4 regions of the Blautia sp. HCN-20427 genome follow, and region 2 is predicted to be linked to each of the others. Evidence: predicted binding sites of a transcription regulator. Region 2 holds the regulator's gene; each other region holds the start of a gene.
What was found. Region 2 encodes Rex, which represses fermentation and respiration genes when NADH is low (regulators of the CRP and FNR family bind a similar motif). Its sites were predicted from a motif close to ATTGTTAANTANTTAACAAT; they were not measured.
Positions count from the first base shown of each region.

Region 1: a site for Rex is predicted at 2,972-2,991, ahead of WKT17_RS14540 (shikimate dehydrogenase). Genes of this name have one in related genera too.
Region 3: a site for Rex is predicted at 4,626-4,645, ahead of WKT17_RS03790 (acyl-CoA carboxylase subunit beta). Genes of this name have one in related genera too.
Region 4: a site for Rex is predicted at 4,241-4,260, ahead of hypB (hydrogenase nickel incorporation protein HypB). Genes of this name have one in related genera too.

Region 1 is NZ_JBBKBX010000031.1:4,035-11,431, forward strand. It holds gene WKT17_RS14530 (AraC family transcriptional regulator) at 3-1,232, shown strand; gene aroD (type I 3-dehydroquinate dehydratase) at 1,256-2,017, opposite strand; gene WKT17_RS14540 (shikimate dehydrogenase) at 2,050-2,925, opposite strand; gene WKT17_RS14545 (LysR family transcriptional regulator) at 3,107-3,991, shown strand; gene WKT17_RS14550 (LysR family transcriptional regulator) at 4,035-4,922, opposite strand; gene WKT17_RS14555 (oxidoreductase) at 5,093-7,087, shown strand; gene WKT17_RS14560 (PTS transporter subunit IIC) at 7,146-7,397, opposite strand, start outside.
Region 2 is NZ_JBBKBX010000023.1:45,332-52,728, reverse strand. It holds gene alr (alanine racemase) at 1-411, opposite strand, end outside; gene WKT17_RS13240 (NAD(P)H-hydrate dehydratase) at 430-1,908, opposite strand; gene WKT17_RS13235 (redox-sensing transcriptional repressor Rex) at 1,992-2,639, opposite strand; gene abc-f (ribosomal protection-like ABC-F family protein) at 2,804-4,714, shown strand; gene WKT17_RS13225 (NADP-dependent isocitrate dehydrogenase) at 4,758-5,966, opposite strand; gene WKT17_RS13220 (GntR family transcriptional regulator) at 5,988-6,653, opposite strand; gene WKT17_RS13215 (2-isopropylmalate synthase) at 6,673-7,397, opposite strand, start outside.
Region 3 is NZ_JBBKBX010000004.1:131,960-139,356, forward strand. It holds gene WKT17_RS03770 (oxaloacetate decarboxylase subunit alpha) at 1-546, opposite strand, end outside; gene WKT17_RS03775 (sodium ion-translocating decarboxylase subunit beta) at 576-1,724, opposite strand; gene WKT17_RS03780 (biotin/lipoyl-containing protein) at 1,801-2,169, opposite strand; gene WKT17_RS03785 (OadG family transporter subunit) at 2,195-2,971, opposite strand; gene WKT17_RS03790 (acyl-CoA carboxylase subunit beta) at 2,988-4,424, opposite strand; gene WKT17_RS03795 (hypothetical protein) at 4,740-5,381, opposite strand; gene WKT17_RS03800 (beta-class carbonic anhydrase) at 5,673-6,215, opposite strand; gene tyrS (tyrosine--tRNA ligase) at 6,320-7,397, opposite strand, start outside.
Region 4 is NZ_JBBKBX010000008.1:93,037-100,433, reverse strand. It holds gene WKT17_RS06930 (ASKHA domain-containing protein) at 1-943, opposite strand, end outside; gene WKT17_RS06925 (AraC family transcriptional regulator) at 1,061-2,323, opposite strand; gene WKT17_RS06920 (beta-glucuronidase) at 2,487-4,016, shown strand; gene hypB (hydrogenase nickel incorporation protein HypB) at 4,298-4,972, shown strand; gene WKT17_RS06910 (DUF5692 family protein) at 5,021-6,064, shown strand; gene WKT17_RS06905 (FAD-dependent oxidoreductase) at 6,092-7,397, shown strand, end outside.

The DNA.
Region 1 (7,397 bases), on a different contig from region 2:
TTATGAAATATGACGAATTAGTTGATTTGACACAGAATATCTTACAGACAAACTACCTGTCCACATATCGCCTGAATCTGTCCGACGAAACTTTTGAGCATATTGACATGGGTCTGCGCAGCGATATTCTGAACTTAAAAGATACCTCCGATTCTTTTCGGGAGCTTTTTCAAAAGGCACAGCCCGGTAAGATTTATTTTAATACGGATATTTTCCGCTGCACCTTTGTTTATCTGCTTCTTCCGGATAAAGAAACGATTTTCTACTGCGGTCCTGTTTTGTTTGAAAAAATTCAAGGGGAACGTTTTAACGAAATTTTTGCCTCTGTCTCTCTTCCGGAAGAGCTGAGAGAACCTTTGCAGCACTACTATCAGCGCCTTCCCTTCCAAGCGTCTTACTCCATGTTTGAAAGTCTGTTTCTGGAACTTGGGAAAGCCATGTATAAAGAACAATGTGAAGTTATCTATTCCAATGCAGACTTTTTCGACCACTGGGACAATACCTACAAAAATTATATTCGCAGCGCTGAACATCCTTTTTCCAATATTGATGTCATTGAAGACCGCTACGAATCCGAAAATATACTGATGAGCGCAGTCTCCTCCGGACGGGAAAGCCGGGCTCTGGAATTAACTTCCCGCTTCGGAAGCCTTTACCTTCCCCAGCGCACCTCCAACAGCTTACGAGACGTGAAGGATTATACCATTACCATGAATACCCTTTTGCGCAAAGCTACGGAACATGCCGGTGTACACCCTGTCCACATTGATGCATATTCCAACCATAATGTTTCCACACTGGAAAAACTCACCTCCGTGGAGCAGGTCTTCGAGCACCAGCGAAAAATCGTACTGGGCTACTGCCGGATTGTAAAGGAACACCAGCACAAGGTACACTCCCCTCTGCTGAAAAAGGTTTTGGCTTATATGGAAACCGACCTGAGCGCAGACCTGACACTGAAAACCCTGTCCGAGCACCTGGGGGTCAATGCCAGCTATCTGTCCACCCTTTTTTCCAAAGAAATAGGAATTTCTCTCACAGATTATGTGACAAATCTGAGGATTTCATATGCCAAAACCCTTCTGGCCAAGACAGATGTTCCGATTAAATCCATTGCGGAAAGGTGCGGTATTGCAGACATTCACTACTTTACCAGGCTGTTCAAGCGTATCTGCGGCATGACACCCAACGCCTACCGGAAATCCCCTGACCAGACCGTTTCTGACGAATAAGCTGCAAACTGCCGCTGTTCCGCTTACAGACTCTTATGCAGAAGCTCCAGTGCAGTTTTTAAGTCCTCCACTGCCATCTGACCGGGAGCAGAAGCTTTTCCTGCTGCTCCAAAGGTCAATGCAGAGCCAAAGACTTCTCCGCACAGGCGGCTTAACACTCCGGTTCCTGCCATAGACATGGTAATCACCGGGCGGTCTGCATACACGCTTGTCATTTCTTCCGTGGCTGCAAGAAGTGTCAATACATCCTTTTTATTCTGCGGCATAACTGCAATCTTCGGAATATCCGCTCCCAATTCCTGCATTTTGCACAGACGTTTTAACAACTCTTCCTTATCCGGCGTCTTATGGAAATCATGGTTTGAAACAATGACCTTGGCACCGCATTGGTGCGCTGTTTTTACAATCTGTCTGACCTCCTCATCTCCGGTAAAGAGCTCTGCATCCACCAAATCCACACTTCCGCTTTCTGCCATCTCCTGATTCAAACGGACATACGCTTCGGTTTCCATGGCTTTTTCCCCGCCCTCTTTTGATGTTCTAAATGTAAAAAGAAGGGGCAGGTCACCCAGCGTCTGCCTAAGTAATCCGGCTGTCTCCCTGGTCTTTTCCAAATGGAATACCTCCTCATACCAGTCTGCGCGCCATTCTGCCACATCTGCTCCGATTTCCCGGATACGGGCTCCGGCTGCAAGGATTTCTTCTCTTGTGACGCCCACAATGGGAACACAGATTTTCGGGATTCCCTCTCCGATTTTTACATTTCTGACTACTACTGGATTCATCTTATATCCTCCTCGTTTTCTGCTTGCTTCTCTTATTCATACTTAATATCCAAAATTTCCTTCATATACTCTATCGGCATAGGCTGTCCGGTCCACAGTTCAAAGGCCGCTGACCCCTGGAACAACATCATACCAAGACCATTCATCGTCTTACAGCCGGCTTCTTTTGCCATTTTAAGAAGAGCGGTTTCTCTTGGGAAGTATACAATATCTATGACAATTAAATCCGGACGGAAAAAGGATTTGTCCGGAATATAGGTCTGCCCCTCTAAGGGTTTCATTCCTACTCCCGTGGCATTGGTAAACAGATAACTGTCTTCCATCTCTTCTTTTAACTTATCCAAATCAGCCAGGTCATATAAAGCAGCTTTACATTCTGTATTTTCATTAATCTTCTTTACCGTTTCAACTGCATTGTCCCAGAATTTATCTCTTGCATTGAAAATAGATATCTCTTTTACTCCGTCCAGCGCTGCCTGTACCTGAATGGCTGTGGCTGCTCCTCCGGCGCCGACAATGGTCATTTTCTTTCCAATTACATCAATGTGATTATCCTTTAACGCCGCCATATATCCGATACCATCCGTAATATGTCCGGTCAACACTCCGTTGTCATTGACAATCGTGTTTACTGCTTTACACATTTCTGCTGCCGGAGAAGGCTTGTCCAGATACTTATGTACCACTGTCTTATTAGGCATGGACACATTTGAGCCTCTCATTTTCAATGCGCGAAGTCCCTTGACCGCATCCTCCAGAGAGTCGTTATCCACTTCAAATGCAATATATGCATAATCAAGTCCCAGATTGGCAAATGCTTCGTTGTGCATGGCCGGGGAACTGGAATGTCTGATAGGATATGCCATCAGTCCGATTAATTCTGTGTGACCTGTAATTCTTTCTGCCATGTTTATTTTCCTCCATTCATAACGGTATCTGTCTGTACCTTTTGACTTTGTTAATTACTAAACAACTTAGCTGCTCTTAATTATAATCCAGTCCGCCGGATAGTTCTAATACATCTTTTTACCTTTTTCGATACCTTTATGCTATTAATTGTGTTATAATGTCTGACAGGAGGAATTTGATATGACATTAAATCAGTTATTATATTTCCGGACAGTTGCCGCACATCAGCATTTCCGGCAGGCTGCCGCAGAACTTAATATTTCCCAGCCTTCCCTAAGCCGCTCTATTGCTTCCCTGGAAGAGGAGCTGAACATCATTCTTTTTGAACGGCAGGGACGCAATGTGCGGCTTACCAAATACGGGCGAATCTTTCTGGAACACGCAGAGCGGATTCTGCAGGAGACGGAGACTGCCCTCTTTCGTATGCACCAGCTTGCCCAGGATGAGGGACACGTTGATATTGCATATGTCTTTCCCCTGGCGAACCGCTATATCCCTCATACTGTAAGGCGTTTTTTAAGCCAGGAACGCTATAAGAACATTACCTTCAGCTTCCATCAGCTCCACACACCCCAACTGATTGAAGGACTGAAAAAGGAGCTCTTTGACCTTGTGTTCTGTTCCTATATGGAAAACGAACCAAATATTAAGTTTATTCCTATTATCCACCAGAATATGACCGTCATCACGCCCAAGGGACATCCGCTGTGCGCCAAAGACGCGGTTTCCCTGTCTGAACTTAGCGCCTATCCGCTGATTGGGTATGACAAAAGCTCCGGTCTGGGAAAATATACGCGGCAGATATTTTCTTCCCACGGAATCACCCCGAATTTCATCTGCGAGTCCCCTGATGAAAACGCCATCTCTGCCCTTGTGGAGGAAGATTTCGGCATAGCCCTGGTGGCAGATACGGAGGCCATCCGCAAACGCAATATCCGGATTCTGCCGCTTCGTGACATACATCTGGTTCATACCGTTTATCTGGCCTATCTAAAAGACCATTATATGATTCCGGCGGTCCGGAATTTTCTCCAGTTTATCATAAAGGACGGGACACATCTGTAATTGGTGTCCCTGCCGGAGGTTTTCTGGTACAACGAATCTTAAACTAGTATTTTCCATATAAGGCTTTTACATATTCTGCGAATTTTTCTACAATGGGAGTCTGATAATTCTCCTTGGACAGCGCCATATAGATGTAACGCTGATACCGGGGCGAGCGCAGCTTCAGCACTTCCACATTCATATTTTTAAGAAGGGGAATATCCGGCATGACCGCAATACCGAAATTCTGTGCTACAAGCCCGGCCATTGCACCGTCTTCCTCTATTTCATAAGCAATCTGGGGTCTGATTTTCGCCATTTCAAAGAGCCTGTCCACCACCGGCCGAAGGCCGCTTCCCTGTGTAAAATAAATCTGCGGATAAAGGGCAGCCTCTTCCAAATCCACTTCCCCTCTTCCGGACAGAGGATGTTGTTTCGGTATGACTACAACCAGATTCTGTGTTCCTACTGGTGTAAAGCTGACTTCCGGTTCATTCTCCATCATGGAACAGAAGGCAATATCATACTTTTCATCCTTCAGCCCCTGGATAAGTTCTGACGTATTCCCCACGGTAAAATGAAACTCTGTTTCCAGTTCTTCATGACTTCGCAGAAAATCCCCCACCAGACGAGGCACAAATTCACTGCCCAGTGTATAGATATATGCCAAATCAATGACCCCTTTGGTCTGTCCCGCCATCCCCTTTGTCTTAGAGACTCCCAGTTCCAGTACATTCATGGATTCCTCCACATACCCCAGGAAAAATCTCCCATACTTTGTCAGTACCACATTTCTTCCCTGCTTGCGGAACAACTTTACACCCAGTTCTTCCTCCAGTCCGGCAATTGCATGACTCAGCGTTGGCTGAGAAATTCCAATCTCTTCTGCCGCTTTTGTGTAATGCTCCAAACGTGCCAGTGCCACAAAATAATTTAACTGATGCAGCTTCATACAACTCACTCCCTTCTCACCTTTTTATACAGAATACCATAACTAATAGTTAATTTCTATAGATATTAATAAAAATATGCATTTGTTTTATGGTTTATTTTTCCCTATAATACGGTCAGAACATAGATTGTTAATCAAATATCAAATCCAGAAAACAGGAGGAGTTCCTTATGAAAAGCATGTACAAACACATCTTTGAACCACTGACCATCCGCCGCATGACGATGAAAAACAGAATTATGATGACACCCATGGGTACAAACTACGGTGAACAAAGCGGCGAGATGAGCTTTCTTCATATTAATTATTACGAGCAGCGCGCCAGAGGCGGCACCGGTTTAATTATGGTAGAAAATGCAAACGTAGATTACCCGCTGGGTTCCAACGGAACCACCCAGCTCCGCATTGACCATGACAATTATCTTCCGCGTCTGTTCAAATTAACAGAAACTGTCCACAAACACGGCGCCTGTATCGGTATTCAGATTAACCATGCCGGGGCTTCGGCTCAGTCTGCCCGTACCCAGATGCAGCCGGTCTCTGCCTCTGACATTCCTTCCAAAGCCGGAGGTGAAATTCCGCGCCCGTTAGAGAAAGAAGAAATTCTTCAGATTGTAAAAAAATACGGACAAGCGGCAAAACGGGCTCAGGCTGCCGGATTTGATACTGTAGAAATTCACGCCGGACATTCCTACCTCATCAGCCAGTTTTTATCTCCGCTTACCAACCACCGGACAGACGAATTCGGCGGAAGCGCTGAAAATCGCGCCCGCTTTGCCCGTATGGTTCTGGAGGAAGTCCGCGCACAGGTTGGGCCGCATTTCCCCATCTTCGTGCGAATCAGCGCCGATGAATTTCTGGAAGGCGGCAACACTCTGGAGGATACTCTGGATTACCTTCAATATTTCCAGGAAGAAGCCGACGTTATCGACGTATCTGCGGGACTGAACAGTTCTATTCAGTATCAGATTGACGCCAACTATCTGCCGGACGGCTGGCGCTCTTACATGGCAAAAGCAGTAAAAGAACGCTACGGAAAACCTTGTGTAACTACGGGAAATATCCGAAATCCCCAGGTTGCGGAAGACATTCTTGCAAAAGGCGACGCGGACATCATCGGTATGGGACGGGGACTGATTGCAGACCCGGACTGGGTAAACAAAGTGGAATTCGGAGATGTCTGTGATATCCGCAAATGTATTTCCTGCAACATCGGGTGCGCCGGAAACCGAATCGGCATTAACCGTCCTATCCGCTGTACTGTAAATCCTGCCGTTCTCCACGGAGAAGTCTACAAAAAACAACGGGTTTCCAAGCCCTGCAATGTCGTTGTAATCGGAGGCGGAACTGCCGGCCTTGAGGCTGCCTGTACAGCCGCCGAAGTGGGATGTACAACCTTCCTCATTGAGAAAAAACCGTATCTTGGCGGATTGGCTGCAGAGATTTCCAAGATTCCGGACAAAAAACGTCTGGCAGATTTCCCCAATTACCTGATCCACCGTGCGCACAAATTAAAAAACCTGTTTGTGTTTACCCAGACTGAAGCTACCACCGAATTTATCAAAAACCTGAAGCCTAACATCCTTGTCAATGCTACAGGCTCTCTCCCGCTGCTTCCTCCCATTGCCGGGCTTCACGACACACTGGGCAAACCCGGAAGCCATGTGTACTCTATTTTTGATATGATTCAGCATGTAGACCAGTATCCGGAGGATATGACCGGAAAGAAAGTCTGCGTCATCGGCGGCGGTGCCGTAGGACTGGACGTGGTGGAGTTCTTTGCTCCGCGGGGCGCAGAAGTCTCTATCGTAGAAATGCTCCCTGCAATCGGAAACGGAATTGACCCCATATCCAAGGTCGGCACCTTTGCCCTGATGGATAAATACCATGTCCGCCAAATGCCTAACACCGCATTGAAAGAAGTCCGGGACGATTCTTTCCTGGTGGAAACCCCGGAAGGCAAAGAAACTTTAAACTTTGATTACGGATTTGTCTGCCTCGGAATGAAAGCCAACACACCGGTTCTGGCTGAGCTCCAGAACGCCTTTGGTGACGAAATTGAAGTTATCAACATTGGTGACAGTGTCCGGGCGAGACGTATCATTGAAGGTACAGACGAAGGACGCAACATCCTAAACACACTGGAAAAACACGGATATTTATAAAAACACAGAATATGGGTCTGGTACACCTTGCGTCGTGCACCAGACCCATACTTTATTTTTATAAATCCAGTTTCAAATCATTTTCTCCAATCCATCCTTTCTTTCTGAAAGGTATGGCAATGACACAGGTCAGCACTGCGGGCAGTACAAAGCAGATAAGAATCATGCCAATCCAGTCCATGGGGGTAATCGCTGCTTTGGCGCCGCTTGCCATATCCTGTACCCAGCCTGTATACACACCTATCTGTCCCACAAAGCCACAGGTTCCCATACCGGAAGCAACTGCCGCTCCGTTCATTTCCATATGAAA
Region 2 (7,397 bases):
ACGAGTCATGCCGGTATCAATTTTAATATGTATTTTCAAAGTTTTTCCGGCTTTTTTTGCAGCCTGTGACAGTTTTTCGGCCATAGACAGCTTAAATACTGTGGGACGGAAGTCCTCCTGTACAATCCGGTCGTAATCTTCTTCGTAAGTATAGCCTAAAATAAGAATGGGCTTTTGAATCCCTGCCCGGCGCAGCTCCATACCCTCGTCCACAGTCGCAACCGCAATTCCCCAGATATAGGGATAAGATTCGATTTCTTTTGCCAGGGGTATGGCACCGTGCCCATAGCCATCCGCTTTCAGCACAGCTATAATCTGTGTGTCTTTTTGCAGGTTTTTCTTTATGTTTTCCAGATTATATGCAATGGCGTCCAGGTTGATGTTTGCCTGGATTCTTTTCTGTATCTTCATAATTGTCCTTCTTTCCTGTTAAAGTTCCTTCAGAATCTCTCCTGCAGCTTCTAAAATATCACCCGCCAGCATAGCGGCTCTGCCCTTTTTCTCTGCTGCCAAATCTCCTGCCTTTCCATGGAGATAAACACCTGTGCAGGCTGCCTCCCATGGAGAAAGTCCCTGAGCCAGAAGCCCCAGAATCAGTCCGGTGAGCACATCTCCGCTTCCGGCTGTCGCCATACCGTCATTGCCGCACAGATTGATACAGGTTTCCTCTGTTCCCCGGCTGATAATCGTTCTGGCATCTTTGCACACCAGCAGGACACCCAGTTTCTTTGCCGTTTCTTTGGTAATCGTCAGAGGATTTTTCTTCCATTCTTTTACAGAGATTCCCGTCATGCGGGCAAATTCTCCCAGATGAGGGGTCAGTATCACCGGAGCTTTACAGCTTTTTAAAAGCTTTTCCTTACCCTTTAGCAGATTCAGGCCATCTGCGTCAATAACCAGCGGTTTGTCTGCGTATTTCAAAAGAGTCTCTAAAAGTCTTTCCGCCTGAGGAGAAGTACCAAGACCGGGACCAATGCCGGCCACATCAGCCCAGCATAGGTTTTCTCTCACCAGGTTTTCCATATCCGCAGCGTCCTCATAAAGTGCCAGCATGGCTTCAGGGAAGCAAGTAAACAACCCCCTGTTTTCTTTTGGCGTACAGAGTTTCAGCATACCTGCGCCGCTTCGCAGAGCAGCCTGTCCGCTAAGATACGCTGCGCCGAAAATTTCCCGGCTGCCTGCGGCCAGAAAGACCTTGCCGAAGCTGCCCTTATTGCCGTCCGGTTTTCTGGTGAGTTTTTTAAGTTCCCTGTCCGTACAGGCAAAAAGCTCTGGAGACCTTTTGTCTTTGCGGTAAATGCCCACATCTGCCGTAAGCAGTTTTCCGGCATAGGCTGCACCGGGATACAGGCAGAGCCCTGCTTTCTTATAGGCAAAGGTAACGGTAAGGTCTGCCCTGACGGCACAGCCCCATACCGCTCCTGTATCTGCGTCAATACCGGAAGGGATGTCCACGGCTGCGATTTTCCCTGAAAAATCCTGTAGTTTTTCTATGGTTTCCCGGTAAAGACCCGAAACTTCCCTGGAAAGCCCTACACCCAAAAGAGCATCCACGATAGTAGTATATTCATGTACACAGAAAGTCTTGACAAAGGAAATTCCATAATTTCTGCCAATTTCTATCTGCGTTTTCATTTCTTTTGTAAAATGTTCCGGATTTCCCAAAATACAGACATGTACCTGATATCCTGCCAGAAACAAAAGCCGGGCAATGACCACACCGTCCGCCCCGTTATTTCCGGAACCGCACAGCACCAGCACTTTTGAAAGGGGAAGCCCCTCTTTTTTCATACTCTCAAAGACCTGCAGTCCCGCCCGCTCCATAAGTACCAGAGAAGGTACTCCCATGGTTTCTATGGTGTAGGCATCCAGTTCCTTCATCTGCTTTCCGGTTACAATCTCCTCCATGTTTCACCCGTCCTTTTTCCTTGCGTAAAGCGAAAAGGCTGCCGCAAAATCTCTTTTACATTTTACAGCAGCTTTTTACGTTGTTATTTTTTTGGATGTTCGTTTTCATAACAATTCAGATTATAAGACAGACGCATTAAACTTTCGGAAAGATGTACATTTTCTACGATAACATCCTCTGGTACATCCAAATCCAGATGTGCAAAATTCCAGATAGCCCGAATTCCGTTTTTTACCAGTAAATCAGCTGTCTCTGCCGCGTTGTTTTTCGGCAGGGTCAGCGTGGCTATATCCACATTCTGCTCTTTTAAAAACTCTGGAAGCTCGTCCATCATACGGATTTCATTTCCTCTGATGGAAATTCCTTTCAGTACCGGATTCACATCAAAGATACCTACAATTTTAAAGCCTCTTTTTTCAAATTTTACATAGTTGGCAAGTGCCTGTCCAAGATTACCGGCACCAATGATAATCATGTGGTACGTCTTGTCCAGTCCCAAAATTTTTCCGATTTCATCATATAAATAGGGAACATTATATCCATAGCCCTGTTGCCCGAAGCCGCCGAAATTATTCAAATCCTGACGAATCTGAGACGCGGTTACCCGCATCTTTTCGCTTAACTCATTGGAGGATATTCGTTCTACGCCTTCTTCTATAAGCTCACCTAAGTATCTGTAATATCGGGGTAGTCTTTTAATTACTGCCTTTGAAATGGATTTTCCCTCCATAACAACCCTCCTGTATTCAAAATACATATTTCTACGCTCCATTATAGTGTATTGTTAAATTAAAGTCAATTAATTTTCGTTTCTCTGTTGTCAAACCTGTATTTTTCGATATAATAAATAGGACAGCTTTCGTAGCTGTACGGAGTTTAAAGGAGATAATTATCATGATACTTGCATGTCAGAATATAGAAAAATCTTTTGATGGCGTTACCCTGCTGGCAGACGCCAGCTTCCATATTGAAGAGCGGGAAAAAGCCGCTTTGGTGGGCATTAACGGGGCAGGAAAATCCACGCTTTTTAAAATCATTGTGGGGGAACTTCCCCCGGACAGCGGGCAGGTTATTTTAGCCAAAGGGAAAACCATGGGCTATCTGGCTCAGCACCAGGAGCTGACCAGCGACTTGTCTATTTATGACGCTCTTTTGCAGGTAAAGCAGCACATTCTGGATATGGAGGTGCGTATGCGTCAGCTGGAGAAAGAGATGAAATACACCCAGGGAGAAGAATTGAACAAGATTATGGAGGCCTATTCCCGTCTGACCCATGAGTTTGAACTGGAAAACGGGTATGCCTACAAAAGTGAACTGACCGGAGTCTTAAAGGGACTTGGCTTTGCAGAGGAAGATTTCGGCAAAATGATTTCCACACTTTCCGGGGGACAGAAAACCCGTGTGGCCCTTGGCCGTCTTCTTTTATCCAAGCCGGATATCATCCTTCTGGACGAGCCTACCAACCATTTGGACATGGATTCCATTGCGTGGCTGGAAACCTATCTTTTGAACTATCCGGGGGCTGTCTTTATTGTATCCCATGACCGCTATTTCCTGGATAAGGTCGCCACGAAAATTGTGGAAATTGACAATACAAAAGTTACGTCTTTTACAGGAAACTACAGCGCCTACAGTGAAAAAAAGGCTATGCTTCGAAGAGCCGCGTATCAGGCTTACTTAAACCAGCAGCAGGAAATCAAACACCAGGAAGCCGTCATTGCCAAATTAAAGTCTTTTAACCGGGAAAAATCCATACGGCGGGCAGAAAGCCGGGAAAAAATGCTGGATAAAATAGAAGTATTGGAAAAGCCTGTGGAAGTGGACGATTCCATGCGGATTACTTTAAAGCCTCGGGTGATAAGCGGCAACGATGTGCTGACTGTAGAACACCTTACCAAGTCCTTTCCCTCTCTCCCGCTTTTTGAGGATTTAAACTTTCAGATTAAGCGGGGTGAGCGGGTGGCTATTATCGGAAGCAACGGGACGGGAAAAACCACGATTTTAAAAATTTTAAATCAGGTGATTCCTGCGGACAACGGCAGCTTCCGCCTGGGCAGCAAAGTACATATCGGATACTACGACCAGGAACACCATGTACTCCACATGGAGAAAACCATTTTTGAGGAAATTTCCGATGATTATCCAAAGCTGACGAATACGGAAATCCGCAACCTGCTGGCCGCCTTTCTCTTTACCGGAGATGATGTGTTTAAGCCGATTTCTGCTTTAAGCGGCGGGGAACGGGGGCGTGTGTCTTTAGCCAAACTTATGCTTTCCCAGGCCAACTTCCTGATTCTGGATGAGCCTACCAACCATCTGGATATTACTTCCAAAGAAATCCTGGAGGAAGCCTTAAATAACTATGAAGGTACCGTGCTCTATGTGTCCCATGACCGTTATTTTATCAATAAAACAGCCACCAGGATTCTGGACTTGACCAATCACAAACTGGTAAACTATATCGGCAATTACGATTATTATCTGGAAAAAAAGGAAGAACTGACTGACATCTATGCCCCCGAAGTCCGGGAAGAAGTTTACACAGAAACCGTATCTGCCACGAAAATGGATTGGAAGCAGCAAAAAGAGGAGCAGGCCCGTCTTCGGAAACGGGAAAATGATTTAAAGAAAACGGAAAAGGCCATTGAAGAACTGGAGCAAAGAGACAGTGAAATTGATGAGGAAATGGCAAATCCGGAGGTGGCCACTAATGTGGCAGAATGTGTCCGCCTTTCCAAAGAAAAGGCAGAAATTGCCGAAAAACTGGAAAAGCTGTATGAAAAATGGGAAGAGCTGGCTGAATAAGCGGCTCTTCCCATTTTTCAAAATTTTTCGTAAAGAGGCAGATTTAAAGTGCAGCTTCCAGCTCTTTTCGGATTTCACAGATAAAGTCCCGGCTGTTCAAAACCGTAGGGGCAGGAATACTGGTAATCAGCGCCAAATCTTTGGTCATTCTTCCGCTTTCAATGACGTTTACTGTAGCTGCTTCCAGTTTGTCTGCAAAATGCTGCAGTTTCGTGTTGTCATCCAGTTCTCCTCTTTTTCTAAGAGCTCCGCTCCAGGCAAAAATCGTTGCCACCGAGTTGGTAGAGGTTTCTTCCCCTTTTAAGTGTCTGTAATAATGGCGCTGTACTGTGCCGTGCGCTGCCTCATATTCAAAATATCCCTTGGGCGATACCAGCACAGAAGTCATCATAGCCAGAGAACCAAAGGCAGAGGAAACCATGTCACTCATAACATCTCCGTCATAATTTTTGCAGGCCCAGATAAAACCGCCTTCTGCTTTCATCACTCTGGCTACTGCGTCGTCTATGAGGGTATAGAAATAAGTCAGTCCTGTTTTTTCAAAGGCTTCTTTATATTCAGTATCATAGATTTCCTGGAAAATATCTTTAAAGGTGTGGTCATACTGTTTGGAAATGGTATCCTTAGTGGCAAACCACAAATCCTGCTGAGTATCCAGGGCATAAGAGAAACAACTTCTGGCAAAACTTTCGATAGACTCGTCCAGATTGTGCATACCCTGCAGCACACCTGCGCCCTTAAATTCGTGAATCATCTGCCGGGTTTCGGTGCCGTCCTGAGCAGTAAAGACCAGTTCTGCCTTGCCGGGGCCCGGTATCCGCATTTCTGTATTCTTGTACACATCCCCATAGGCATGTCTGGCCAGGGTAATAGGCTTCTTCCAGTTTTTCACACAGGGTTCAATGCCTTTTACAACGATGGGCGCGCGGAACACAGTGCCGTCCAGCATAGAACGAATGGTTCCGTTGGGACTTTTGTACATTTCTTTTAAGTGATATTCTTCCATACGGGCTGCATTAGGGGTAATCGTCGCGCATTTTACCCCAACCTTGTATTTTTTCACTGCGTTTGCTGCGTCTACTGTTACCGCGTCATTGGTTTCATTGCGGTATGTAAGGCCCAAGTCATAATACTCGGTTTTCAAATCCACAAAAGGCTCCAGTAATTCCTCTTTGATGATTTTCCAGAGGATTCGGGTCATTTCATCTCCATCCATTTCTACCAAAGGTGTGGTCATTGCTATTTTTCCCATAGTGGTTACGCTCCTTTTCTCTTATTTGATTTCTTCCCTTAAAACTTTTTCCATATCAAAATTCTTCAGGTTTTCCATGGTGTTGCGGATATGCAGATAAGCAGCCTCCTCGGCCCTTTTTGTATCTTTTGTCCGAATGGCTTCTAAAATGGTTTTGTGTTCGCTGTTTGAAGGGCGGGCGCGCATACGGAACTTCACAGAAGCCATTCGGACTCTCTGCAGATATTCGTGAAAATCGGAAAGGGTATGCGCCAGAATCCGGCTTCCTGATGCCTGATATAAAAGCTGATGAAACCTGCCGTCCTGCTGGCAGACCTGTTCGTAATTGCCCTTGTCTGCGTGGAAATCTGATAGATATACCGCCTCTTCCATTTCTTCCAACTGTTCTTTGGTAATGTTCTCTGCCGCCATGGCTGCACACAGTCCTTCCAGCTTTGCCCGGATTTGATACATATCCATAACGTCTTTTGAGGAAATTCCGGTGACAAAGGCTCCTTTATTTGGTATCAGCTGTACCAGTCCTTCCAGTTCCAGCTGGCGGATAGCCTCCCGGACAGGCGTACGGCTGACCCCCAGTTCCTTTCCAATGGTACATTCCACCAGCTCGTCGCCCTTTTTATACCTGCCTTTTAAAATATCCTCCCGGATTTTGTCAAATACTTTTCCTCTTAAAGATATTGCTGCCATATTGCTTTACACCTTCTTATCACAGTTCCATCTGCAGACAGTTGCAGCTTTCGGCGATCACTGCCAGAAGTTCTTCGTCTGTAAGAACTGTGACTCTTCCTTCTTCATATTGTTTATCCACCCAGGCCTTTACCATCACAGCCAGTTCACTGTTTTTGTCAATCTGCTTTTCTCCGGTCAGGTGGAAATGGTTGTTTATCCAGTGGGCAATGCCAGCCAGGCCGGAAGTATTGGAAACAGCTACCTGAGGTGCTTTCTTTAAAAATTTCTCTGTATCAAAGATATTATAAATCTCTTCATTTTTCAAGAGGCCATCTGCATGAATTCCGGCTCTCGTCACATTAAAGGAAGAACCTACAAAAGGTGTCTGAGGCGGAATGTGGTATCCCAATTCCTTTTCGTAATATTCAGCCAGTTCGGTAATGACGGTGGTGTCCATGCCGTCTAAAGTACCTTTTAACTGGGCATACTCAAAAACCATGGCCTCAAGCGGCGTATTTCCTGTCCGCTCCCCGATGCCAAAAAGAGAACAGTTTACTCCGCTGGCGCCGTACAGCCAGGCTGTAGTGGAATTGCTCACGGCTTTGTAAAAGTCATTGTGCCCATGAAACTCAATGAGTTCCGAAGGAAAACCGGCATGCGTCATAATTCCGTAAATGATACCGGGAATAGAACGCGGTATCACAGCGCCGGGATAATTGACCCCGTAGCCCATGGTATCACAGCAGCGAACCTTAATGGGAA
Region 3 (7,397 bases), on a different contig from region 2:
TGCCATATCCTTGATACAGATAGAATCTGCACCCATATCTTCTACTTTCTTTGCCATTTCTACCCAGTAGTCCAGAGTATAAGCATCACCCAGAGTATAAGACAGCGCCACCTGTGCGTGTCCTTTCTCTTTATTGGCTGCTTTTACTGCTGTCTGCAGGTTGCGAAGATCGTTTAAACAGTCAAAGATACGAATGATATCAATACCGTTTGCAATGGATTTCTGTACGAAATATTCCACTACGTCGTCTGCATATGGACGGTATCCCAGGATATTCTGTCCGCGGAATAACATCTGCAATTTTGTATTTTTAAATCCATCACGGAATTTACGAAGTCTTTCCCATGGATCTTCCTTTAAGAAACGCAGGGAAGCATCAAAAGTCGCTCCACCCCAGCACTCTACGGAATGGTAGCCGACTTTATCCAGCTTTTCCACCATAGGCAACATCTGCTCTGTTGTCATTCTAGTAGCAATCAGAGACTGATGTGCGTCACGCAGAATTGTTTCAGTAATTTTTATTGGTTTTTTTACTACGTCTGCCATCTTTTTTTCCTCCATTTATATTTCTTGGTTTATACACCAAAGATAGCCATGAAAGTACCAGCTGCTACGGCTGTACCGATAACACCGGCCACATTTGGTCCCATTGCATGCATGAGCAGGAAGTTGGTCGGGTCTGCTTCTGCACCAACCTTCTGGGATACACGGGCAGCCATAGGTACTGCGGATACACCGGCAGAACCAATCAGCGGATTAATCTTGCCGTGGGTCAGCTTGCACATCAGTTTACCCAGAAGCACACCTCCGGCTGTACCGAATGCAAACGCTGCCAGACCTAATGCTACAATTTTCAGCGTATCCAGTTTCAGGAAAGCCTCAGCACTTGTTGCAGCTCCTACGGAAGTACCCAGCAGAATAACAACAATGTACATAAGAGCATTGGAAGCTGTCTCTGTAAGCTGTTTTACAACCCCTGATTCACGGAACAGGTTACCCAGCATCAGCATACCAACCAGTGGTGCTGTGGTAGGCAGAATCAGACAAACAACAACGGTAATGATAATCGGGAACAGGATTTTTTCCAGTTTGGATACGGGACGAAGCTGTTCCATTTTAATTTTTCTTTCCTCTTCTGTAGTCAGAAGCTTCATAATCGGCGGCTGAATAATCGGCACTAAGGACATATAGGAATAAGCCGCTACGGCAATAGCTCCCATAAGTCCCGTCTGTCCCAGCTTTCCTGCCAGGAAGATAGAAGTCGGGCCGTCAGCACCACCGATAATAGAAATAGCTGCTGCTGCTTTTCCGTTGAATCCCATAAAGATAGCCAGGAAATAGGCAACATAAATACCCAGCTGTGCTGCTGCACCCATTAAGAAACTCTTTGGATTGGCAATCAAAGGACCAAAGTCTGTCATGGCACCTACACCAAGGAAAATCAAAGATGGGAGCACACTCCATTCATCAAGAATATAGAAAATATGAAGAAGTCCGGCTACTCCATTGGACGTTTCTTCTGCGCTGGCCATAATATCCGGGTAGATATTTACCAGCAGCATACCAAAAGCGATTGGCACCAGCAAAAGCGGCTCAAATCCCATTTTAATAGCAAGGAATAAAAAGACAAATGCTACTAAAATCATAATCAGATTGCCCCATGTCAGATTCATAAAAGCTGTCTGCCCAATCAGGTTTGACACTGTATCTGCAATGTTAGACATTTTTTTACCTCCCATTTATTTCGTTATTCACAGGTATCTGTACCTGTTTCTTGGGAATTTACACTGTATGCAAATTCTAGTTCATGGATGCCAGTACAGCACCGTTTTCTACTGCATCGCCTACAGCTACGTTAATGCCTGCAAGTGTACCATCCTGAGGTGCAACAACCGGAATTTCCATTTTCATGGCTTCCAGAATGACAATCGGGTCACCGGCTTTTAAAGCCTGTCCTACGTTTGCTTCGATTTTGCAGACTTTACCAGGAACAGATGCTTTTACTTCAATCGCCCCTGCTGCCGCTGCTGCAGGTTTTGCAGCCGGTGCTGCTTTTGGAGCAGCTTTCGGTGCTGCCTTAGGTGCTGCTGCAGGTGCTGCGTTTCCGCTTCCTTCTTCTACGGTTACATCATATGCAACGCCATTTACTGTAATTGTATAAGATTTCATATTTCTTTCCTCCTACCACTAAAACTTATTTCCAGCTTCTTTTGTTTGATTTTCTGATAGAACGTACCACAAAGCTGTCTGTGGACGTATTTTCTGCTGCTGCAATAGCTGCGGCAATAACCGCCACCAAAGCGCCGTCATCTGCCAGTTCTTCCTGTACCGGTGCAGGCGCTGCTGCGCTGTTGACTGCTGCAATATTGTCTTCCTGTGCAGGTACCGCTTGGTTGGAATCTTTCTTCTTTGTCAGAGCTGCTTCCAGCTTTGGTACATATTTCATCAGAGAAATCACAAAGCTTAAGAAAATCAGCATGATAAATACGGTTGCAAGACCTACAATGGCGTTCATAACCGCATCAAGCATTTTTTCTTTCATGCTGTAGTCTGCACTGAATCCCACGCTTTCTGCGTTCAGCTTGCTGTCGTATACCATTTCTACCACAGCGTCCCTGTTTTCAAACTCTGCCTCTAAAGTGATGACATACTGGCTTCCGTCTTTCTTTACGGCCTCTTCCGGTGTTGTTTCTTTAAATTCCTTAAATGCACCCAGTTCTTCGGAAGAATCTCCCCAGGAAACAAATGCATTCTTGGTAAAGTCGTCCATGTTCGGATTTTCTTCTATGGACTGTTCCATTGTCGCCTTGTCATACTGCACCAGAGACTGTACCGTAGCAACAGTAGTCTGATAGAGATTATTCTGTACCGTACTGTTGATTTCATCTTTCGTCTGACCGCAGGCGGACAGAGAAAATACCAGAACACCGATTGATACTAAACTGCCTATTTTTTTCCATCTCTGTTTCATATCATCTCCCCCTCGCTTAAACTGTGCCATGTTTCTTGCTTGGGCGGTCTTCTCTCTTAGTGAACAGCATTTCAAATGCGCCAATTACATATTTTCTTGTATCTTCTGCTTCAATGATAGTGTCCACATAACCCCTCTTTGCTGCAGAAAGAGCGCTGGACTGCAGCATTGCATATTCTGCTGCTTTTTCATTAATAATAGCTGCGTCTGCGTCTGCATACATGATTTTGGCAGCCAGTTTCGCGTCCATCATACCAATCTGTGCGTTTGGCCATGCAAATACCATATCCGCGCCTGTAGATTTGCTGTTCATAGTCAGGTAAGCGCTTCCGAAAGCTTCGCCAATTACAATGTTTACCTTTGGAACCGTTGCACTGATGAAAGCATTTGTCAGTTCTGCTGCGTTTCTTGCCATATTGGACTCAGAGCATTTTGTCGCTTTGTATCCTTTTACATTGGTAAGAGTCAGAACCGGAATTTCAAATGCATCACAGAATTTCACAAATTCAGCCGCTTTCTTGCAGCCTCTTGCGGATAATACGTTTTCAAAAGTTTCTGTCTTTTCGCCTTCTTCGTTGTAAACTTCGCTTCTGTTTGCAACACAACCTACCGTTGCACCGTTTAAGCGGATGAAACCTGTTACCATATCTTTTGCATAAGCTGCTTTTACTTCAAAGAATTCCTGGTTGTCTGCAATCTGAGAAAGTGCAATAGAAGTATCTCCCACACAGTTTTCCAGTTCCGGGCAAACACGGTTTAAATCATCTGCACACTCTATATAGGAAGAATTATCTTCAAAATTGGACGGAAGCATGGAAATCAGAGTTCTCATCTGTCCTAAAATTTCTTCTTCACTTCCCACAACATCTACCAAGCCTGCATGTTCGCTCTGGTATGCAGCGCTTGAAGTATCACACTTGGAAATTTCGTTTCCTTCCAGTGCATTCGGGGAATTTACAAACAGTCTTCCCTTTGTGTCTTCCATGAAAGTAAAGTCTGTCAGTGCAGGAACCACTGCAAGTCCGCCGCCGCAGGTACCGAAAATTCCTGTAATCTGAGGAATTACGCCAGAGGCCATAACCTGTTTTGTGTAGATTTCACCAAAAGCATTTAATGCATCCGTTGCTTCCTGCAGTCTTAAGCCGGCACAATCAAGCAGACCGATAATCGGTGCGCCTGTCTTCATGGCCAAATCGTACAGATTTGCAATTTTTTTCGCATGCATTTCACCAATGGAACCGTTTAACACGGAGGCGTCCTGGCTGTACACATATACCAGGCTGCCGTCAATGACACCGTATCCGGTAACGACGCCGTCTGCCGGTGTTTCTTTTTCAGATAAGTTGAAGTCTGTGTTTCTGGCTGTTACATAGCCGCCGATTTCAACAAAGCTGTTCTCATCAAGTAAAGAATTAATTCTTTTACTTGCTAAGGTTTGTGCTGTACTACTCATTGTTCAGCCCTCCATCTTAAATTTATTTTTCACAGCAGAAAAAATCTGCCTGCTGCTTACCGGGATTTCCGCACTGTTACCGCACGCCTCATCCGGTTTTCGCGCAGAAATCATCTCCGGTTCACTGCATTACATTACAATAGTAAAACCAATCTCTGCCAATTATAATTGTACCTTGTTTCGGTTTTTTTTTCAATAGTTTTTGACAATTTTTTAACAGCTTTAACAGAAGATTTTTACTATTTTTTAGATTTTCTTTTGAAAAGGACTTTTGTTTCTGACACTCTGTCTATAGAATGTGCCTTTTTTCCTTTTTTATTTCGTTTTTTCACTTTCCAGACAACTCTCCCACATCTTTTGACAGGTTTTCATACAGCCGTACAAAAGGGGATACGTCCCATTTTTCTCTATCTGCACCCCCAATTCTTCTGCAAACAAAAATTCCATACATAAATAACTGATTCCCATACAGCGTTCTCGTTTTTTCTCCCCGGCCCGCTGACAGAGCACCTGAAAAGTAGTTCGGGGAATGTTTTTGAAAAAGCAATAGGTCTCCTGGAATCCTTTGTAAATCAGATACCAAAACCCAATCCAAGCCAGTTCTGCCCGTTCTTCCTCATCCCCCCGGATATCCTCCAAAAGTCCTAAAACTGCTTCTGCACATATTTTTTCCTCTCCTGACAGGCTGTCCCAGAATCCTTCTCCCTGATAGACACTGTTTCCTGTCCTCTCCCGGAGATACTCCAGCCACTGCGTTTCCATATCCTGCACCATCTCTCTGCACATCTGGTTCTTGCTTATAATGTAAAGGAGAAAATAGGTGACATCTGCATATTTTTTTTCCGCCTTTGGATACGGTTTTCTCTTCTCATAGTAAAAGCCTTCCTCCTCCACAAAATCCAGTCTTTGCCTTTCTTGTATACAGAGACCTTGAAACAAAATTCCCTCTTTCTTCATAAGACAGCCTCTTTCCGTCTGCACCTGCACAATGGGAATGTTTCTTCTTTTTACTACTTTATCCGGGAAATAAAAGAATCTGATGAAAACGAAGATAAAATGAAAATAAGAATGAAATAGAATCCAATAGAAAATGTATACACGCCGAATGGAATGCAGCGCAGACTTTTTTGATTTAACTTTATTCTACTACAAACACTGAGAGAAGACAATATCATTTTATAAAAACTATACGAGAAATCTTTTGTGGAGGGCGTGACTCAAAATAAATCGCGCCCTTCCTTTCATAACTTAACAGATGCTGGTCAGTGCACCGGTAACAGAATCCATGATAAAGCCTTGTATAGTTACATCTTTCGGCATCAGAGGATGGTTTTTCAGCGCCGCAGTTGTTTCACGGACAGATTCTTCAGAAGAAGAGAAACCTCCCAGCCATTGATTCAGGTCAATTCCGCTCCGCCGGACAATATCAATGTGTTCTTTCGGTATTCCCCGGTGTGTGAGCTTTTCCAGCATTTCTTCAGCATCCATTCCCTGAACACCGCAATCTGTATGACCAATGACCATAATTTCCTGCACACCAAGTTCCAGGAGTGCAACCAGAAGACTGCGGACAACACTTCCATAGGGATGGGTAATGACACCGCCAGCATTTTTGATGATTTTAGCATCTCCATTCCGGATACCAAGTGCTGCCGGCAGAAGTTCTGTCAGCCGGGTATCCATACAGGTAAGAATCGCCAGTTTTTTGTCAGGGTATTTGCTGGTAATATAGGGTTTGTAGCTCTCTTTTTTTACAAATTCTCGGTTATATTCGATAATCTGCTGAATCATAGGTGGGAAACCTCCTTTTATTCTGTTGCTGTTTCATAAGACTGATTATAATTTCAAGAATCCGGTTATGCAAGAAATTCTTTTTGCTACAAGGCTCCTTCTTTTTACGCCATAGTTACTTTTCTGAAGTTTTTCTTCCCTTTTTTCAATACAATACCTTCACCCTGCAGTTTTTCTCCTGCAAGCAGGTATTTGATATCTGTAATTTTCTCTCCGTCCACGGACACACCGCCCTGCTCAATGGCGCGTCTGGCTTCGGAGCGTGTATTGGCCAGTCCGCTGTTTACCAGAAGAGAAATTAAGTCTATGTTTCCGTCTGTCAGCGCGCTTTCCTCAATTTTTGCAGAAGGCATATTTGCCGCATTTCCGCTGGTGAATAATGCTCTGGCTGCTTCCTGCGCCTTTTCTGCTTCTTCTTTTCCGTGTACCAGTTCGGTCAGCTCGTAAGCCAGGATTTCTTTGGCTTTGTTTAACTGGCTGCCTTCCCAGCTGTCCATTTCATCAATCTGCTCTAACGGCAGGAAGGTGAGCATACGGATACATTTCAGTACGTCTGCGTCTGCCACATTTCTCCAGTACTGATAGAAATCGAAAGGAGAAGTCTTGTTGGGGTCTAACCATACAGCGCCGGACTGTGTCTTGCCCATTTTCTTGCCTTCGGAGTTCAAAAGCAGGGTAATGGTCATGGCACAGGCATTTTCACCCAGCTTTCTTCTGATTAACTCCGTTCCGCCCAGCATATTGCTCCACTGGTCATCTCCGCCGAACTGCATGTTACAGCCGTATTTCTGGTACAGCATGTAGAAGTCGTAGCTCTGCATAATCATGTAGTTAAATTCCAGGAAGCTGAGTCCCTTTTCCATACGCTGCTTGTAGCATTCAGCAGTAAGCATACGGTTTACAGAGAAATGCGGACCCACTTCTCTTAAAAGTTCCACATAATTCAAATCCAACAGCCAGTCTGCGTTATTCACCATCAAAGCTTTTCCTTCAGAGAAATCAATGAAACGTTCCATCTGCTTTTTAAAGCAGTCACAGTTGTGCTGAATCATTTCCGGGGTCATCATAGAACGCATATCGCTTCTTCCGGAAGGGTCGCCGATGTATCCGGTTCCGCCGCCGATAAGGGCAATGGGCTTATTGCCTGCCATCTGCAGACGTTTCATCAGACACAGAGCCATA
Region 4 (7,397 bases), on a different contig from region 2:
GCGGGACGTTGCCTAGAACAGTTAAAGTAAATTCTCCATGATTTAGCCGCACCTGGGTTACAGCGCCTTCAGCTGCCCGCATACCTGTGCGTACGGCTCCCCCTTCCAGGGCAGGCCCGGCAGCTCCTGCTCCGCAGAGGAGAAAGTCCCGATTGCCAATAACCAGCTCTCCGTTTGTCCCCACATCAAAGAATGCCTGAATCCCCTCTTTTTCCTGAATGTTGACATCCATAAGACCGCTTATAATATCGCCGCCCAGATAATTGGCTCTGGCAGGAACCAGATATACGGGGCAGGAAAGGGGCAGTTCCAAATCAGAAGCAGGGCAAAATCCAAGCTGGTCTGCCCATACGGCATAGGGAGAGGCAAAAATGGGAAGTGGGTCTAATCCTGTGAGAAAATGAATCATGGCATTATTGCCGGAAATTACCATGGCGCCGCACTGGAATACGTCGATATCTGTGCGTTTTTTAATATTTTCCATGCCCTCCAGAATGCTTTTTAAAGTCAGCAGCCGCAGTTCTTCCAGGTGGTCCGGGCGGTCTTTGGTATAAAATATCCGGGACAGAATTTCCAGCCCTTTATCCCGCTGGTGGTTTCTTACGCTTTCCTGGGTCAGAAGTTTTCCTGTATGGCAATCGACCAACTGCAATACAACGGTGGTACTGCCTAAATCCACAGCCAGTCCATAGAGTACAGAAGTGGTATCTCCGGCTTCCAGATTTGTAATAAGCCACTGAGAGCCGTCCCAGCTTAAAGAGACGGTGATTTTCCAGTCGGCCGTTTGGCAGACAGCGGAAAGCTGACGCAGAGATTTTACGGAGAAATGTATAGGCTCATTCAGTTTGGCAAGTGCGTCAGAAACGCGTACTTGTGCGGAACGGGAGTCGTCTTCTGTAGGCGGTATCAGTTCCAGATATTCTTTTCGGCATAATCCAGTCATGGGTTTTCCTCCAGTCATTTATTTCAGTCATTTATTTCAGTCGTTTTTCCAGTGCAGATAATTATTTATATCTCTATTTTGCATATCTTCCGGGAAGAAGTCAAGGGAAATGAAGCCCTACCGCCTTCGATTGACCTGCGCCAGTTCCTGTCGGTATTCTTTAGGCGTCCTGTGCATATATTTTTTGAAAATTTTCGTAAAATAATTCACATCTGCAATCCCGCAGTACTGCGCGATATTCTGAATCTGCATAGAAGTAGAATTCAGAAGAAATACCGCATTTTCAACTCTTTTCTTGTTGACATAATCCGTGAGCGTCATACCTGTTTCTTTCTTGAACAGAGTAGAAAGATAGCTTGCATTTACATTGAGAAACCTGGCCTGTGCTTTCAGGCTTAAATCCGCAGTCAAATCCGAATCAATCCGGGTGAGTGTTTTTTGTACAAGGAGAGAAAATCCCTTCATGGAATGGTTTTTCACAAGCAGACAATATTTGTGAACCATTTCTTTTTGCAGAGCCGGACCGCCGTCGGGGGAAGTAATCTGTTCAATTTTCCGGGCAAATTTTGCGGACAGGTTATCAATGTGCAAAGGGTGTACACCCCCCTGCTCTGCAGCCTTTCTCAAAAGTGTGTTCAGAATAATACAGTAATTTTTAATATTTCGCACCGGGTCGGCCAGCCGCTGCTCTAAAAGGAGAAAATTGTTGCTGGAAAGAGCTGTTTCTGCATTGTGCATAAGTCCCTGGGAAACCATGTGAAGCAGATGGTTTTCAGAGGCATAGCGTTTCTCCAGAACCTGTATACTGAGAAAAGCTTCTTCCGGTTCCCGGAAATCCGAGTCTGAGGTCACCGGAACCACACGTTCTGTCAGTGTGTTTTCTATGTATTCTACAGAAAAGTTTTCCGTGTTTTCCCAGATTTTTTCCCCAAAAGTGGTAGTGATTGCAAACAGCGTTTCCTCGTCTGTTAAAAAGGGCAGGTCGGAATAGTACTTGTTTATCTGAGTGAATTGCTTGGGATAGAGGGATAATTCTTCTGCAAAATTCAACAGCGTTTGCCGATTTATTTTATGGTTTACATAAGGACCGATAAGCAGGTATAAAAATTTGTCTTGTGTATCCGGAAGCTGCATGCAGATGTAATTGCACATATATTGGTCTTGTATGCGGAAAATCGTATTTGGGGTATTCAGACGCTGCAGGGCAGGTGTGAGAAATCGTGTATAATCTCTTTCATTATAGAGCAGGCTGCGAAGTCCCAGGTCAAAAACGGGCAGAGTATGGGGGATACCGCTTGCAGGCGCCTCTATGACCGTGAAGTTGATGTATAGGTTTTTTAGAAGATTTTTCAAAAAAGCAAATTCTGCATCGTAAAACATAACATTCCTCCATAGAAAAATTTTCTTATATTATCGTAAAATATTTAGTAAAATACAAGTATATATAAAAATTATCATGGAATAAATAAAAATATTACTAACAGAAAATAGGAAAAGCCATTAATATAAGAAATATAAAACCGTTGCGAAAGGAGTATGTAAAATGGCAGAAAGAATCAAATTGGAAGTTGGCGGACTGCAGGCACTTCGCCAGATGAACCCCATGTTAATGAGCTATAATGTAGAATTTGCAGAGGTAACAGGAGGAACCTTCTGGAAAGCCTACACACCGGGACAGATTGCAGGTACAGAGGAGTTTTATGTAGAACCTACCACAGAGGGAATTGCAGCGATGTACCGGGATTTGATGCAGGTATATGCGCCGATCAATCTGTATGACGAAAAACTGCGCAAACTGGCAAAGGAACTGGGACCGGTATGGGTGCGTGTGTCCGGCACCTGGGCAACAAAAACATATTATGATTTTGACGGAACCACCAACGGAAAAGTTCCGGAAGGATACTTAAATGTGCTGACAAAAGAACAGTGGATTGGTGTTCTGGATTTTGTAAAAGAAATCGGTGCAAAACTGATTGTGTCTGTTGCCAACTGTCCGGGACTGCACAGTGCAGACGAGCCATGGACACCGGTGGAAGCAGAGAAACTGTTTGGACTGAGTAAAGAATATGGTGTGCCTATTGACGCGGCAGAGTTTGCAAATGAGCCGAACATGATGGCGGATACAGGATTCCCGAAGGGATACACACCGGCAGATTACAGAAGAGACCAGGATTTATTCTTTGCATGGCTGAAAGAAAATTATCCGGAATGTATTTGTGTGGGACCAAGCACCACTGGCGGAGATAACATTCAGTTCGGAAAAGGCAGCAGTGACAAAACCGCAGGCGGCGTAGAGCAGATTGCAGAAGAAACCTGTGACTGTGCAGATTTAATGGAAGGTACAAAAGTACCACTGGACGTATTCAGCTACCATTATTACAACGGAGTATCTGAGCGCCTTGCATCCGTAATGCCAAGCGCACACTGGGACGCATCTGAGGCCAACAGTGAGGAGTATCTGGCAACCGCTATGGAATTTGCCCGCACTTATGTACCTCTGCGTGACAAGTATGTACCGGACGCTGAGATGTGGGTAACAGAATCCGGAGACGCTGGCGGCGGCGGGGATACCTGGGCATCTACTTACCTGGATGTTATGAGAACTCTGAACGAACTGGCTGGATTTTCCACCATTACAAACGGTGTGATTTTCCACAATACACTGGCAAGCAGTGACTACGGTTTTCTTGCAAGAGAAGTTTTTGATCCAAGACCAAATTACTTTGCCGTACTCCTTTGGAATCGTCTGATGGGAGCGACTGTATTTGATACAAAAGAACCGGTACGCTACGGTGCTCATGTATATGCACACAGCCGCAAGGACGGAAAAGAAGGGCTGGTATATCTGGTTATCAACAACAGTCTGGAAGAAGCAACACAGGTAGAACTTCCAAAAGAAGCGGAAGTTTACATGCTGGCCGGGGAAGGCGGCAATATGAGAGCTTCCGTTATGACCTTAAACGGAACTCCGCTGGTACTGGGCGAGAACAATGAAGTTCCGGCTATGGACCCGGTAAAGGCAGAGGGAATGCTGGAAGTAGCGCCAGGTTCCTGTGCATTTATCGTTTTATAAAACTGAAAAGACACTTCATGTAAAGGCCCTTTCCGGGTGAACAGGCGAAGGAGAAATGCTTGTTTCCCGGAAGGGGCTGTTTTTTGTACATCTTCTGTTTTGGAATTGGATATACCAGATACCAAATGTCAAAGAAATCCCAAATTTTTTATAAATACGCTTAAATACCGATTAAATCACCCAAAATAAGCGGAAAGATTGACAAAAACACAAGCAGAATATATAATGATAAAATAATAACAATCTTCTGGTATAACCAGATTGGAAGGTGAGGTGAAAGAATGAAAGAGTTTAAGGTAATTGAAGTCAAGAGAAGTATCTTTGAGGACAATGCTGCAGACGCGGCCAGACTTCGGGAAACGCTCAGAGAGCAGAAAACTTTTCTGCTGAATCTGATGTCGTCTCCGGGGGCAGGGAAAACCAGTACGCTAAAGCGAACGATTTCCATGCTGAAGGAGGAAATGCAAATCGGTGTTATGGAGGCAGATATTGATTCAGATGTGGATGCGCAGAGCATTTTGGAAACCGGGGCAAAGGCTATCCAGATTCATACCGGGGGTATGTGCCATCTGGACGCGGATATGACCCGGCAGGGACTTCTGGAATTCGGTACACAAGATTTGGATTTGGTGGTGCTGGAGAATGTGGGCAACCTGGTATGTCCGGCAGAATTCGATACAGGCGCATGTAAAAATGCCATGATTCTGTCTGTGCCGGAGGGACATGATAAACCACTGAAATATCCCCTGATGTTTTCCGTGTGTGATGTAGTTTTGATTAACAAAACAGATGTGCTGCCCTATTTTGATTTTGATATGGAAAAATGCAGGGCGTATATTCAGAAGCGAAATCCAAAGGCAAGGGTAATTCCGATTTCGGCAAAGACCGGGGAAGGCTTTGACGAATGGACAGACTGGCTGCGCCGGGAAACAGCGGACTGGACAAAGGGACAGTAAAAAGCAAAAGGATAAAGAAGTAATAGAAAAAGAAAGAGGGTAAGACAAATGTTGTTTCAAATTTACGGAGAAAATGCGGGCTGGCAGCTTTTTGGCTGGCTCATGGTATTTGTATGTCTGATTTTAGTCAATGAAATCGCGCGCCGTTCCAAGGTGGGAGGAATTTTCTGTTTCCTGATTCTTCCGGCAGCGCTGACGGTTTATTTTATTGCTATTCAGGTTGGCGCAGCAAACGGCGCCGAATGGGCACTGAACAATGACACTTATGTACATATGAACGGCTGGTTCCACTATGCCAAACTCTATGCGGCAACGGCAGGCTGTATTGGTTTTATGATGTTAAAGTATCGCTGGGGAATCGGAAAAAAAGAATGGTTTAAGGTGTTCCCTTTTGCAATTGTAGCAATTAATATTCTCATTGCTGTAGGCAGTGATTTTGAATCCGGTGTCCGCGGCGCCATGGCTTTGGCTTCTCAGGGGGACCGCTGGTGGCTTTCCTCTGAAAATGTATGGCTTTACGGCGGCTGGTGGAACTGGGTCAATGGTATTGCGGGAATTCTCAATATTTTCTGTATGACTGGCTGGATGGGAATTTACGTTTCCAAAAAGAAACACGATATGCTGTGGCCGGATATGACCTGGTGCTTTATTGTTGCTTATGACATCTGGAATTTTGCCTATACCTATAACAATCTGCCCACACACACCTGGTATTGCGGTGTAGCCCTGCTTTTGGCGCCGACTTTTGCGGCTATGCTGTGGAATAAGGGGGGCTGGATTCAGAATCGTGCCAACACACTGGCGCTGTGGTGTATGTTTGCCCAGGTGTTCCCATTGTTCCAGGAGCAGGGGAAATTTGCGGTGCTTCCGGTGCTGTATAAGGATGGCGTTATGGACGCAGCGGTCCGCCCGACAGCAGTGAATCCAACTATGCAGGGGGTCATTGCGATTCTGGCGCTGGCGGCAAATGTGATTTGTCTTGCTGTGGTTATCAAACGGGCCAAAGAGCAGAAAAAGAACCCTTACACAAACGAAATTTTTGCAGACCAGAGAGATTTCAAACTTGCTATGGCAAGAGCAGAGAAAGAATAAAAACGATATGAAGAAGGAGATTGAACTATGGCAGATTCCCTGTTTCCTAATCCGCACCCGGAAGAACCGTTTCGGGAGCCTGTTGCCAAACTGGCAAAAATGATTACAGACAGAGCCCCTGTTGTACTTGGTATTGAGAAAATCACAAAGGAATCCCCGGAATATATCGGGCTTTCCGCTTTGTGTACGGACGAAATGGCAGAAATTGCCTTAAAAATGGGAAAACGCAAACCCAGAACTCTTGAAGATATGGTAAAAATCACCGGAAAAGATAAGACATATCTGGAAGATATGCTGCAGAAACTGGCAGTTAACGGTGTCATTGAATACAACTGGGAAAATCCCAGGCACGAAAAGCAGTATGTGCTTCCTATGTTTGTGCCGGGCAGTGCAGAATTTGCAAACATGAACGAGGATATTTTGCGGGAACATCCGGAGATGGGACGGTTCTTTGAGCGTATGAGCCGTGTGCCTCTGGAAAAAATCACCCATATGGTGCCTCCCGGCGGAGCGGGTATCGGCATGCACGTTATTCCTGTGGAAAAAGCAATTCAGATGGAAAACCAGTCTGTGTCTGTGGAACATATTTCTCACTGGCTGGACAAATACGAGGGTAAATATGCGGCAAGTCCCTGTTCCTGCCGCCGTTCCCGCAAAACCTTTGACGAGGGCTGTGCAGACGACCCGGAAGGCTGGTGCATTGCTGTGGGAGATATGGCAGATTATGTGGTGGAAACCAATAAAGGAGGACGCTACATTACCAGAGAGGAAGTTATGGACATTCTGAAAGTGGCAGAGGAAAACGGATTTGTACACCAGATTACCAACATTGACGGAGAAAATAAGATTTTCGCTATCTGCAACTGTAATGTAAACGTGTGTTATGCTCTGCGTACTTCCCAGCTTTTCAATACGCCGAATATGTCTCGTTCCGCTTATGTGGCCCATGTGAAAACAGAAAACTGCGTGGCCTGCGGACGTTGTGTGGAATACTGTCCGGCAGGCGCAGTGAAACTGGGGCAGAAGTTGTGTAAAAAGGACGGCAGTAAAGTAGAATATCCAAAGCAGCCACTTCCTTCCCAGGTTCCCTGGGGACCCCATATGTGGACAGAAGACTATCGGGACAAAAACCGTATCAACTGCTATGACACCGGAACCGCGCCGTGCAAAACCGCCTGTCCTGCGCATATTGCCATTCAGGGATATCTGAAAATGGCGGCACAGAGAAGATATACAGACGCGCTGGCACTGATTAAGAAGGAAAATCCATTCCCGGCAGTGTGCGGACGTATCTGCAACCGCAGATGTGAAGACGCATGTACCAGAGGAACCA